Regions from separate parts of the Micromonospora sp. CA-259024 genome, predicted to be linked through region 2. Evidence: predicted binding sites of a transcription regulator. Region 2 holds the regulator's gene; each other region holds the start of a gene.
The links. Region 2 encodes HrcA, which represses chaperone genes, less so after heat shock. Its sites were predicted from a motif close to GGTTNGCACNCTCNNNNNGAGNGTGCNAACC; they were not measured.
Positions count from the first base shown of each region.

Region 1 (4,208 bases), 990 kb from region 2:
GAGAAGGGCTACGGCTTCATCGCCGTCGACGGCGGTCAGGACGTGTTCGTTCACTTCTCCGCGATCGAGATGGATGGCTACAAGGCGCTGGACGACGGCCAGCGGGTGGAGTTCGAGATCGCCCAGGGCCAGAAGGGCCCGCAGGCGGAGCGCGTACGCGTCATCGCCTGAGATCCCTTCCCCGATCGGCCCCGCGCGTCGGGGCTGCGGCGCGGGCGCGCAGCCGGGAGGATCGTGAACCGTTCCAGCCGATGCTGAGGAGCGTTCATGACCGACCAGCCACCCCCGCCCACCCCACCCCCCGGGCCGGGGGAGTCGGGCCCGTTCGACCCGGCCTCGCCCGCCGGCGGTTCCGGCGCGACGCCGGGCGCCCAGCCCGCCTCTGAGTCGCCGCCCGACCCGACGCAGGGTTGGGGTCAAACGGGTCCCGCCGGCCCGCCGCCCGGCTGGGATCCCGCGCAGGCTGCCTGGGGTACGCCCGGTCCGCCGCCCCAGGGTTGGGTGTTCCCACCGACCGGCGGCTACCCACCCGGCGTCGGCCCCTACGGGGGCGGCTACCCACCCGGCGTCGGCCCCTACGGGGGCGGCTACCCACCCGGCGCCGGCCCCTACGGCGGGCAGCCGTGGTATCCGGGGCCGCCGGTTGGCTGGTACCCGCCGGGTTACGGGCTCGACCCGAACGACCCCCTGGTCACACCGCCCGGTGCCGGTCTCGGGGGGTGGTTCAACCGGTGCGGGGGAGCACTGCGCCGGGGCTGGCGGCAGTTGCTGCCCATCATGCTGCTCAGCCAGGTGTTGCCCGCGGCGGTGCTCTCGGTGATCTCCCTCGGGGTGGACCCGTCGGCGAACTGGGCCGCCCAGGCCGAGGCGAATCCGAACGCCGTGCTGCCGGACAATTTCGCCGCCGAGTTGGGGAGCCTCCTCGTCGTGCTGGTCGGCGGCAGCCTGTTGGTCGGGCTGGTGCAGGCCGTCGGGTGGGCCGCCGGCAGCTGGGTGATCACCCAGCAGGCGGCCGGCCAGCCGGCCGGCCTCGAATCCGCGCTGCGCTACGGCCTCCGTCGGGCGCTCGGGCTCTGGGGCTGGACCCTGCTGATCAGCGTGCTCGTCGGCATCGGCGTCTGCTTCTGCGTGCTGCCGGGCATCTACCTGGCGTTCGCGCTGAGCATGGCCGGCCCGGTCTATCTCTTCGAACGCCGGAACCCGATCGGTCGATCGTTCCGGATGTTCCACGACCGGCTCGGCCTGCTGCTCGGTCGGGTGGCCCTGGTGGCCCTGGCGGTGATCGTCGGCACCCTGATCCCCGGTTTCCTGGAAGGGGTGGGCACCTCCGCGTTCGGTGTGGATCCCCTCGCGTCGCCGGGTGCGGCGGTCGGTGCGGTGGCGGTGATCGGGGTCACGGCGGCGCTGGCCCTGCCGGCCCACCTCGCGCAGATGATCGGTCTGCTGGTGACGTACGCCGAGCAGCGGGCCCATGAGGCACCGGTGAACACTGCCGGGCTGGCTGCGGAACTCGGCTGAGCGGCGTCATCGTGCTTGCACTCGGCAGGGGAGAGTGCTAAACAAGTCATTGGCACTCGCATACCGTGAGTGCCAATGGTCGGGACGGTGGGGCCAGGTTGCGCCGGCATGGAGACGCCGGGGCAGCACATGGCCGGTCGTCGCGGGCTATCCGGCCCGGCCGAAGGACGTCGTCGTCGCCAGGTGGCGACGTCCCAAGGTGCGTACACCAGGCGGCCCATCCGGGGGCACACATCTCGGGTGGCCCGTGAGTGTCCAGGAGGACAACGCCGTATGGCCAAGATGATCGCGTTCGACGAAGAGGCGCGCCGCGGCCTCGAGCGGGGCATGAACCAGCTCGCCGACGCCGTAAAGGTGACCCTCGGCCCGAAGGGCCGCAACGTGGTGCTCGAGAAGAAGTGGGGTGCCCCCACCATCACCAACGATGGTGTGAGCATCGCCAAGGAGATCGAGCTCGAGGACCCGTACGAGAAGATCGGCGCTGAGCTGGTCAAGGAGGTCGCGAAGAAGACCGACGACGTTGCCGGTGACGGCACGACGACGGCGACCGTCCTGGCCCAGGCCCTGGTTCGCGAGGGCCTGCGCAACGTGGCCGCTGGCGCCAACCCGATGGCCCTGAAGCGGGGCATCGAGGCTGCGGTCGCGAGCGTCTCGGAGGAGCTGTCCAAGCTCGCCAAGGACGTCGAGACCAAGGAGCAGATCGCCTCCACCGCCTCCATCTCCGCTGGCGACAGCACCGTCGGCGAGATCATCGCCGAGGCGATGGACAAGGTCGGCAAGGAAGGCGTCATCACCGTCGAGGAGAGCAACACCTTCGGGCTGGAGCTGGAGCTCACCGAGGGTATGCGCTTCGACAAGGGCTACATCTCGGCCTACTTCATGACCGACCCGGAGCGTATGGAGGCCGTCTTCGACGACCCGTACATCCTGATCGCCAACAGCAAGATCTCGTCGGTGAAGGACCTGCTCCCGATCCTGGAGAAGGTCATGCAGTCGGGCAAGCCGCTGCTGATCATCGCCGAGGACCTGGAGGGCGAGGCCCTGGCCACCCTGGTGGTCAACAAGGTTCGGGGCACCTTCAAGTCGGTCGCCGTCAAGGCGCCGGGCTTCGGTGACCGCCGCAAGGCCATGCTGACCGACATCGCCATCCTCGCCGGTGGCCAGGTCATCAGCGAGGAGGTCGGCCTCAAGCTCGACGCCGCCAGCCTCGACATGCTGGGCCGCGCCCGCAAGGTCGTGGTGACCAAGGACGAGACCACCATCGTCGACGGTGCCGGTGACGCCGAGCAGATCCAGGGCCGGGTCAACCAGATCCGGGCCGAGATCGACAAGAGCGACTCCGACTACGACCGGGAGAAGCTGCAGGAGCGGCTGGCCAAGCTGGCCGGCGGCGTTGCGGTCATCAAGGTCGGCGCGGCCACCGAGGTCGAGCTCAAGGAGCGCAAGCACCGCATCGAGGACGCCGTTCGCAACGCGAAGGCCGCCGTCGAGGAGGGCATCGTCCCGGGTGGTGGTGTCGCGCTGGTGCAGGCCGGCAAGACCGCCTTCGACAAGCTCGACCTGGTTGGCGACGAGGCGACCGGCGCGAACATCGTCAAGGTCGCGCTGGACGCCCCGCTGCGGCAGATCGCCGTCAACGCCGGCCTCGAGGGCGGCGTCGTGGTGGAGAAGGTCCGTAACCTCGAATCGGGTCACGGCCTCAACGCCGCCAACGGCGAGTACGTCGACCTGCTGGCCGCGGGCATCATCGACCCGGCCAAGGTGACGCGCTCGGCGCTGCAGAACGCCGCTTCCATCGCGGCGCTGTTCCTCACCACCGAGGCCGTTGTCGCGGACAAGCCGGAGAAGACCCCGGCTGCCCCGGCTGGCCCGGGTGGCGGGGACATGGACTTCTGAGTCCAGATCCGACACAGAACGGGGCGGGCCGCTGACGCGGTCCGCCCCGTTCGTCGTCAGGTCGGTAGTGGGCGCTGGTTGCGCCGCTTCTGCGCCCGGTCGTACGGCGGAAGCAGTTGGATCGGCGCGTCCACCATCTCCTGCGGTTCTTCGACCATCGCCGGCTCGCCATCGGTGGTCATCTCGGCCAGTTGCTCGGCGTCGCCGTAGTCGAGCCGGTCGAACGGGAGTTGGCCAGGAAGTTCCCCGACCGGTTTCCAGGTGATCGGCGGGCCGTCCTCGGTCTGGTCGTCATCCGTGGTCATGGCTGCCTCCTCTACCAAAACGGTAGGGGGCGTCGATGGGCGATGCGGGCGAATGGCGCTATCTGGGTCTATATCCCATTCGCCCCTTTATTCTGCGCCGACAGCCCGCCGGTACAGAAAGAAGACCCGCTCGATCCGGGCACCCGCGCTGCCCGAGTAGAACGGCACCGGCCCCACCCAGCCGATCTGCGCCCGGTCCAGCCCCGCCGCCCGCTGGTCCCGCAGGCAGCGCCGCAGCAGCACCCCACCGATGCCCGACCCCTCGGCGGTCGGCGCGGTGCCCATCGGCCCGAACCAGCTCGGCCGGGACGACCCGTACGCGGCGAAGCCGAGCACCTCGCCACCTCGTTCCGCGAGGTGACAACCGGCGCCGGCACGACCCACCGACCCGGCCAACTCGCCGTCCCATGCGCCACCGAAGGTGGACCGGGCGAACGCGGTCAGAGCCGGCAGATCCGCTGGCTCCGCCCGGCGTACGGTGACGCCCTG
Region 1 is NZ_JBNJND010000002.1:1,252,592-1,256,799, reverse strand. It holds gene ACQEUX_RS25255 (cold-shock protein) at 1-171, shown strand, start outside; gene ACQEUX_RS25250 (hypothetical protein) at 268-1,518, shown strand; gene groL (chaperonin GroEL) at 1,792-3,414, shown strand; gene ACQEUX_RS25240 (hypothetical protein) at 3,471-3,719, opposite strand; gene ACQEUX_RS25235 (GNAT family N-acetyltransferase) at 3,807-4,208, opposite strand, start outside.
Region 1: a site for HrcA is predicted at 1,566-1,596, ahead of groL (chaperonin GroEL). Genes of this name have one in related genera too.

Region 2 (4,208 bases):
GGAGTCGGTCACCCCGGAATCGTTGAAGGTGCTGCGGGCCGCCGGCTACACACGGATCTCGCTGGGCATGCAGTCGGCCTCCCCGGGAGTGTTGGCGATCCTGGACCGCAAACACAGCGCCGGCCGAGCCACCGCCGCCGCCCTGGAGGCGCGCGACGCCGGATTCGAGCACGTCAACCTGGACCTGATCTACGGGACTCCGGGGGAGCGGGCCGAGGACTTCGCCGCCTCGCTGGACCAGGTCGTGGCCGCCGGGGTGGACCATGTCAGCGCGTACGCCCTGATCGTCGAGGACGGCACCCGGCTCGCCGCCCGAATGCGGCGCGGCGAGCTGGCGTACCCCAGTGACGACGTCGCCGCGGACCGGTACCTGGCCGCGGAGGCCGCGCTGGACGCGGCCGGGCTCTCCTGGTACGAGGTCTCCAACTGGGCCCGCACCGACGAGGCCCGCTGCCGGCACAACCTGCTCTACTGGACCGGCGCGGACTGGTGGGGGCTGGGGCCGGGGGCGCACAGCCACGTCGGCGGGGTGCGCTGGTGGAACGTCAAGCACCCCTCGGCGTACGCCCAGCGGCTCGCCGCAGGCGCGTCACCCGGCCTGGCCCGGGAGGTGCTCACGGTCGACGAGGCGCACATGGAGGACGTGATGCTCCGGCTGCGGCTCGACACCGGCCTGCCGCTGGCGGTGCTCGACGCCACCGGCCGGGCCGGCGCCGAGCGGGCGCTCGCCAACGGCCTGCTCGCTGCCGAGGAGTACGCCGCCGGCCGTGCGGTGCTCACCCTGCGCGGGCGGCTCCTCGCCGACGCGGTCGTGCGTGACCTGCTGCCCTGAGCCGCAGGCTGTCCCCGGGCTGGTGGAGGCGGTGCGCCGGGCCGGCCGAGGGAGCGGCCGACCCGGTCACTTGATGAAGCTGGCCGACATCGGGTAGCGGTAGGGGGTGCCCTCGTTGGCCTTCATACCCGCGATGATCCCGAACAGGATCTGGATCACCACGACGGCGATGCTGGGCAGGAACAGCAGGCACCAGCTCACGAAGAGCAGCACGAACGCGATGATCGACCAGAGGATCTGGAAGTTCAGGGCGGCTAGCGCGTGCGCCCGGACGGTCGGCGACTGCTGACCACGGGCCAGGTAGGCGATGAGCGGGGCGACGAAGCCCAGCGGACCAAAGCTGATCAGCGCGCCGAGGGCGCCGCCGAAGTGCGCGACCAGCGCCCAGGTCTTGTCCTCGTTGTTGGCGTAGCCGCCGCCGGGGCCGCCGTAGGCGCCACCGGTCGGATACCCGCCAGCGGGATAGCCGCCGGGCGGCGGGTAACCCCCGGGCGGAGGGTAGCCACCCGCCGGAGGGTAGCCGCCTGACGGCGGTTGGTCACCGGTGGGTGGCGGATAGCCACCGGCCGGGGGATAGCCGCCCGGGCCGGGTGCCCCGGACAGTGGTGCGGTGGGTGGCTCGGCCGACGGGGACGAGCCCGGGGAGGTCGGCTCCGGCGGGTAGTTGCCGGCGTCACCCGCTCCGGGAGGGCGAGGAGGTTCAGTCATGGATGTCACGGTAGGGGCCTGTGGCAACGCCGCACCAGAGCGACATCGCCCGGCAGAACGGGCCGATCGGCCCAGCGGGGTGGCGCGGGCCGCACCGACGGGCCGCCGTTGATCATCGCGTCGGCGGGTGCGCCGACGTAGACTGGCACTCGCTACAGTCGAGTGCCAGGGCGGCCCGGCCGGCCCACGGCGCCGGCGGCCGACGTGCGACAGGAGGTGCGGAGAATGGGTCTCGACGACCGGAAACTCGCCGTGCTCCGCGCGATCGTCGAGGACTACGTCTCCACCCAGGAGCCGGTCGGCAGCAAGGCGCTGGTCGAGCGGCACCAGCTCGGGGTCTCCCCGGCCACGGTCCGCAACGACATGGCCGTGCTGGAGGAGGAGGGCTACATCCGGCAGCCGCACACCAGTGCCGGCCGGGTGCCCACCGACCGTGGCTACCGGCTCTTCGTCGACCGGCTGTCCCGGGTCAAGCCACTCAGCCCGGCCGAGCGCCGGGCCATCGAGCGTTTCCTGGTCGGCGCGGTCGACCTCGACGACGTGGTGCACCGCACGGTGCGGCTGCTCGCTCAGCTGACCCGGCAGGTGGCCGTTGTGCAGTACCCGAGCCTGGCCCGCTCGTCGGTGCGTCACCTGGAACTGGTGCCGATCTCCACCACCCGGTTGATGCTCGTCATGATCGCTGACACCGGGCGGGTGGAGCAGCGGCTGGTGGAGCTGCCCGGGCCGGTGCCCGCCGACGATGTCACCGACCTGCGCCGGCTGGTCAACGAAAAGCTCGCCGGCGCCCGGCTCTCCGATACGCCGCCGTTGGTGCAGGCGCTGGTCGAGGAGGCGCCGGTCGAGCTGCGCCCGGCGATGACCACGCTCTCCACGGTGCTCCTGGAGACGCTGGTCGAGCGGCACGAGGAACGCATCGCCCTGGCCGGCACCGCCAACCTCACCCGGGGTGGCCTGCTCGACTTCCAGGGCTCACTGCGGCCGATCCTCGAGGCCCTGGAGGAAGAGGTCGTGCTCCTCAAGCTCATCGGCGAGACCGAGCCGAGCACGACCCGGGTCCTGATCGGCGACGAGAACGAGTTCGACAACCTGCGGGCCGCCTCCGTGGTCAGCACCGGGTACGGCCCGGGCGCCACGATCGTCGGCGGCCTGGGGGTGCTGGGGCCCACGCGGATGGACTACCCCGGCACCATCGCCACGGTGCGCGCCGTGGCACGCTACGTGGGCGAGTTGCTGGCCCAGAACTGATCAGTCAGGGCCGACGGCCGGCTGCTGCCGCCGGATCGGCGCAACGCGAGACGAACATGAGGACACGGAACGCAGTGGCCAGGGACTACTACGGCATTCTCGGTGTGAGCCGGGAAGCCTCCGATGACGAGATCAAGCGCGCCTACCGCAAGCTGGCGCGCCAGTTCCACCCGGATGTCAATCCGGACCCGGAGGCTCAGGAGAAGTTCAAGGACATCAACGCCGCGTACGAGGTCCTCTCGGACGACCGGAAGCGGCAGATCGTCGACCTGGGTGGCGACCCGCTCGCCCCGGGTGGCGGCGGTGCCGGAGGCCCGGGCGGCCCCGGTGGGGCCGGTCCGTTCGTCGGTTTCCAGGACATCATGGACGCGTTCTTCGGCGGCGCGGCGGGTGGCGCCCGCGGTCCGCGTCCGCGTACCCGGCCGGGTGCCGACGCGATCCTGCGGCTCGAACTCGACCTGCACGAGACGGCGTTCGGCGTCGAGGCGCCGATCACCGTCGACACCGCCGTGCTCTGCACCACCTGCTCCGGCGCCGGCACGGCCGCCGGCACCCACCTGGCGACCTGCGAGGCGTGCGGCGGTCGGGGCGAGGTGCAGTCGGTGCAACGCACCTTCCTCGGCCAGGTGGTCTCCGCCCGGCCGTGCACCGTGTGCCAGGGCTACGGCACCACCATCCCGCACCCCTGCCCCACCTGCGCCGGCGACGGCCGGGTGCGTACCCGCCGCTCGCTGACCGTCAAGATCCCGGCCGGCGTCGAGGACGGCATGCGGATCCGGCTGGCCCAGCAGGGCGAGGTGGGCCCGGGTGGCGGCACCGCCGGTGACCTCTACGTGGAGATCCACGAGCGGCCGCACGACGTGTACTCCCGCAAGGGCGACGACCTGCACTGCCGCGTCACCGTGCCGATGACGGCGGCGGCGCTCGGCACCCGGCTGACCATCAAGACCCTGGACAGCGAGGAGACGGTCGACGTCAAGGCCGGCACCCAGCCGGCCAGCACGCTGCGGCTGCGCGCCCGGGGTGTGCCGCACCTGCGCGGCACCGGCCGAGGCGACCTCTACGTGCACCTGGACGTCCGTACGCCGACCAAGCTCGACCCGGACCAGGAGAAGATGCTCCGCGACTTCGCCAAGACCCGCGGTGAGGAGGTCGCCGAGCTGTCCAAGCAGGGCGGCTTCTTCTCCCGGATGCGCGACGCGTTCAACGGGCATGCCTGAGGTGTCCGCGCCGCTGTTCCTGGTCGAGGCGCTGCCCACCGGCGACGCGCTGACCCTGGACGGCCCGGAGGGGCGCCACGCGGCGACCGTGCAACGGCTGCGGGTCGGCGAGGAGCTGCTGCTCGCCGACGGCCGGGGCGGCACGGCCGCCGCCGTGGTCACCGCCGTCGGCCGGGGCAGCCTGGACCTCACCGTCACCT
Region 2 is NZ_JBNJND010000002.1:263,180-267,387, reverse strand. It holds gene hemW (radical SAM family heme chaperone HemW) at 1-832, shown strand, start outside; gene ACQEUX_RS20515 (DUF4870 domain-containing protein) at 899-1,540, opposite strand; gene hrcA (heat-inducible transcriptional repressor HrcA) at 1,766-2,788, shown strand; gene dnaJ (molecular chaperone DnaJ) at 2,863-4,008, shown strand; gene ACQEUX_RS20500 (16S rRNA (uracil(1498)-N(3))-methyltransferase) at 4,010-4,208, shown strand, end outside.

Region 3 (4,208 bases), 630 kb from region 2:
AGCACCGAGAGGATCTGCACCAGCGCGGCGCCGCCGCCGGGCACGGTGCCCTCCTCGACCGCAGCCTTGGTCGCCGCGATGGCGTCCTCGATGCGGTGCTTGCGCTCCTTCATCTCGACCTCGGTCGCCGCACCAGCCTTGATCACGGCGATGCCACCGGAGAGCTTCGCCAGCCGCTCGGCCAGCTTCTCCCGGTCCCAGTCGGAGTCGGAGGCCTCGATCTCCTTACGGATCTGGGACACCCGGTCGGCGACATCGGCCTTCTGGCCACCGCCGTCGACGATCGTGGTGTTCTCCTTGTCGACCACGATGCGCCGAGCGGTGCCGAGCACCTCCAGGCCAACCTGGTCGAGCTTGTAGCCCAGCTCCGGGGCGACCAGCTCGGCGCCCGTGGAGATCGCGATGTCCTGCAGGAGCGCCTTGCGCCGGTCACCGAAGCCCGGGGCCTTGACCGCGCAGACCTTGAGGGTCTTGCGCAGCGAGTTGACCACCAGGGTGGAGAGCGCCTGGCCCTCCACGTCCTCAGCGATGATCAGCAGGGGCTTGCTGTTCTGCAGGACCTTCTCCAGCAGCGGCAGCAGCTCCTCGATCGCCGAGATCTTCTGGGTGGTGACCAGGATGTACGCGTCCTCAAGGACGGACTCCTGACCCTCCAGGTCGGTGACGAAGTTCGGCGAGATGAAGCCCTTGTCGAACTGGAGACCCTCGGTCACGTCCAGCTCGGTGGTGAGCATCGAGCCCTCCTCGACGGTGATGACACCGTCGCGGCCGACCCGCTCCATCGCCTCGGCGATCAGATCGCCGATCGTGGCGTCCTGCGCGGAGATCGTCGCCACGTTCGCGATCGACTCCTTGCTGGTGACCTCCTCGGCACGGCCGAGCAACGCCTCGGAGACCTTGGCGGCCGCCGCGTCGATGCCCCGCTTGATGCCGGCCGGGTTGGTCCCGGCGGTCACGTTGCGCAGACCCTCGCGAACCATCGCCTGGGCCAGCACGGTCGCGGTGGTGGTCCCGTCGCCGGCGACGTCGTTGGTCTTGGTCGCCACCTCCTTGACCAGCTGCGCGCCAAGGTTCTCGTACGGGTTGGTGAGCTCGATCTCCTTGGCGATGGTCACACCATCGTTGGTGATCGTCGGCGCACCGAATTTCTTGTCCAGAACGACGTTGCGCCCGCGCGGGCCGAGGGTGACCTTGACCGCGTCCGCGAGGGCGTTGACACCGTGCTCCAGCAGGTGCCGGGCGTCGTCCGAGAAGCTCAGGATCTTCGCCATTAATGTCCCTTCGAAGCGCCATTGCCCCGGCCCGGCGAGCCGGACCGGGGCAGTGGCACTGATCGGTTGCTTACTTCTCGATGACCGCGAGGACGTCGCGGGCGGAGAGCACCAGGTACTCCTCGCCGGCGTACTTGACCTCGGTGCCGCCGTACTTCGAGTAGAGGACGGTGTCGCCAACCTGAACGTCAACCGGAACCCGGTTGCCGTTGTCGTCGACGCGCCCCGGGCCCACAGCGAGGACGGTGCCCTCCTGCGGCTTCTCCTTGGCGGTGTCGGGGATCACGATGCCCGACGCCGTGGTGGTCTCAGCCTCGTTCGCCTGGACCACGATGCGGTCCTCGAGCGGCTTGATCGCAACCTTGGTCGCGGTAGTCACGGGCATACCCTCCTGGGGTACTGGTTTCGTTGCTGGCCGGCGGGGCCGACCAGCGTCAATCTGCCTCATGCCACCGGGCGGGGCCGTCGTCGCGGGTGCCGGTCCGCCTGGCGTGCGCACCCGGGTCGCGAGACCCGGGAGCTGGCACCCTCAGGGTGAGAGTGCTAATCGCAGGTTATTCCGTGGCTAGCACTCCGTCAAGGAGAGTGCCAGCGCGTCGCGCCCCGCCAGCCCGGATTCCTGGCTCGACCGGGAGAATGACCGAGTGGATCTCGATCAGCTGGCGGCGCTGCGTACCCCCGAGGGGTCGGCCGCGCTCACGGCGGCGGCCGGGCTGGCCGGCGGTGATCCGCTGGCCGCGGCGTCGGCCCTGCGCGCGGCCGGGGTGCCACCGACGCTGGCCGCAGCGGCGCTCACCCAGGCCGAGCTACGCCACCGGGCGGTCGGCAAGTTCGGCCCGGCCGCCGCCGGGATGTTCCTCACCCGACCCGGCCTGGAGCAGGCCACCCGCCGGGTGGTCGCCGACCGCCGGGCCGCTCGGCTGTACGCGGCCGGCGTGCGCACCCTGGCCGACCTCGGCTGCGGTCTCGGCGCCGACGCGCTGGCCGCCGCACGCGCCGGCATCCGGGTGTACGGGGTGGAGGCCGACCCGGTGACCGCCGCGATGGCCGCAGCCAACGCCTCGGCGGCCGGGCTGGCCGAGTTGTTCACGGTCGAGTGCGGCGATGCCACCGCGTTCGACGTCTCCCAGGTCGACGGGGTCTTCTGCGACCCGGCCCGACGCACGACCGGCACCGGGCGACGGATCTTCGACCCGCGCGCCTACTCGCCACCGTGGGATTTCGTCACCGGGCTCGCCGAGCGGGTGCCGCGCACGGTGGTGAAGGTCGCACCGGGCCTGGACCACGCACTCATCCCGGCCGGCGCGGAGGCGGAGTGGGTCGGCGTGGACGGCGACCTGGTCGAGGCCGCGCTCTGGTGCGGCGAGTTGGCCGAGGTGCCGCGCCGCGCCACGCTCTACCGCCAGGAGGGCGCCGAGGCCCACCGCCACCAGCTCACCGGCTCGGGCGCCGACGAGGCGGCGGTCGGGCCGCCGCGCCGCTACCTGTACGACCCGGATCCGGCGGTGGTCCGCGCGCACCTCGTCGCCGAACTGGCGGACGAACTGGACGCGACCCTCGGCGACCCGAGCATCGCCTACCTCTACGCCGACCACCCGACCCGCACCCCGTACGCGCGCTGCCTGGAGATCACCGACGTGCTGCCGTTCTCGCTCAAGCGCCTGCGGGCGCTGCTGCGCGACCGTCGGGTGGGCCGGGTGGAGATCCTCAAGCGGGGTTCCGCGCTCACCCCGGAGCAGCTCCGGCGGGACCTGCGACTGGCCGGCGACGCGGCGGCGAGCCTGGTGCTCACCCGGGTCGGCGGCGCACCGACGGTGCTCGTCGGCAGGCCGGTCGACTAGCGTCGGTGGCGTGGCAGGACAGGGCACTCCGGCGACGGCACTGGTGGTCAAGCGCGGGGTCGCGCATCGCACGCATCCGTACCGGGTGGCGCCGGACGCTCCGAACTACGGGGCACTGGTGGCGGTGGCGCTCGGCGCGGCACCGGAGCGCGTGTTCAAGTCGTTGGTGACCGAGGTCGACGGCGCGCTCACCGTGGCGGTCGTTCCGGTCACCGGCGAGCTGGATCTCAAGGCGCTCGCGGCTGCCGTCGGTGGCAAACGAGCGGCGCTGGCCGACCGCGCGGTCGCCGAGCGGGCCACCGGCTACGTACGCGGTGGGATCAGCCCGCTCGGGCAGCGTCGGCGGCTGCCCACCGTGCTGGACGACTCCGCGCTGGACTTCCCGACGATCTATGTCTCGGCTGGTCGGCGCGGTCTGCAACTCGAACTGGCCGCAGCGGATCTGGTCGCGCTGACCGACGCCCGTACCGCGCCGTTGCAGACCCGCTGACGGCGTTCATTACGGCGGGCTCCTCCCGAGGTGGCTGGGGAGTAACAGTCGCGTTGCTGAATTGTTATCGCTCCCAACAAACTTGACACCTGCGCACTCTTGTGGACTCGCGGCGGGGCGCAATACGTTGCCGGGCACAACAAAACAAACACCTCCCCCACCCCCGAAAGGACCCTGCACATGCGTAAGGGGATCCTCACCATCGCCGTCGTGGGCCTGCTCACGACCGGCGGCTTGACCGCCTGTGGCGACGACTCCGGCTCCGGCCCGGCCGACTCCGCCAAGACTCCCAAGATCGGCGTGATCCTCCCGGACAGCAAGTCCTCCGCCCGCTGGGAGACCGCGGACCGCCGATTCCTGGAAGAGGCGTTCAAGACCGCCGGCGTCCAGTACGACATTCAGAACGCCCAGAACGACAAGACCGCCTTCCAGACCATCGCCGACCAGATGATCACCAGCGGCGTCACCGCCCTGATGATCGTCAACCTGGACTCCGGCACCGGCAAGGCCGTGCTCGACAAGGCCAAGTCGCAGGGCGTGGCCACCATCGACTACGACCGCCTCACCCTGGGCGGCTCGGCCCAGTACTACGTCAGCTTCGACAAC
Region 3 is NZ_JBNJND010000002.1:895,805-900,012, forward strand. It holds gene groL (chaperonin GroEL) at 1-1,271, opposite strand, end outside; gene groES (co-chaperone GroES) at 1,342-1,656, opposite strand; gene ACQEUX_RS23470 (THUMP-like domain-containing protein) at 1,916-3,112, shown strand; gene ybaK (Cys-tRNA(Pro) deacylase) at 3,123-3,602, shown strand; gene ACQEUX_RS23480 (sugar ABC transporter substrate-binding protein) at 3,783-4,208, shown strand, end outside.
Region 3: a site for HrcA is predicted at 1,790-1,820, ahead of groES (co-chaperone GroES). Genes of this name have one in related genera too.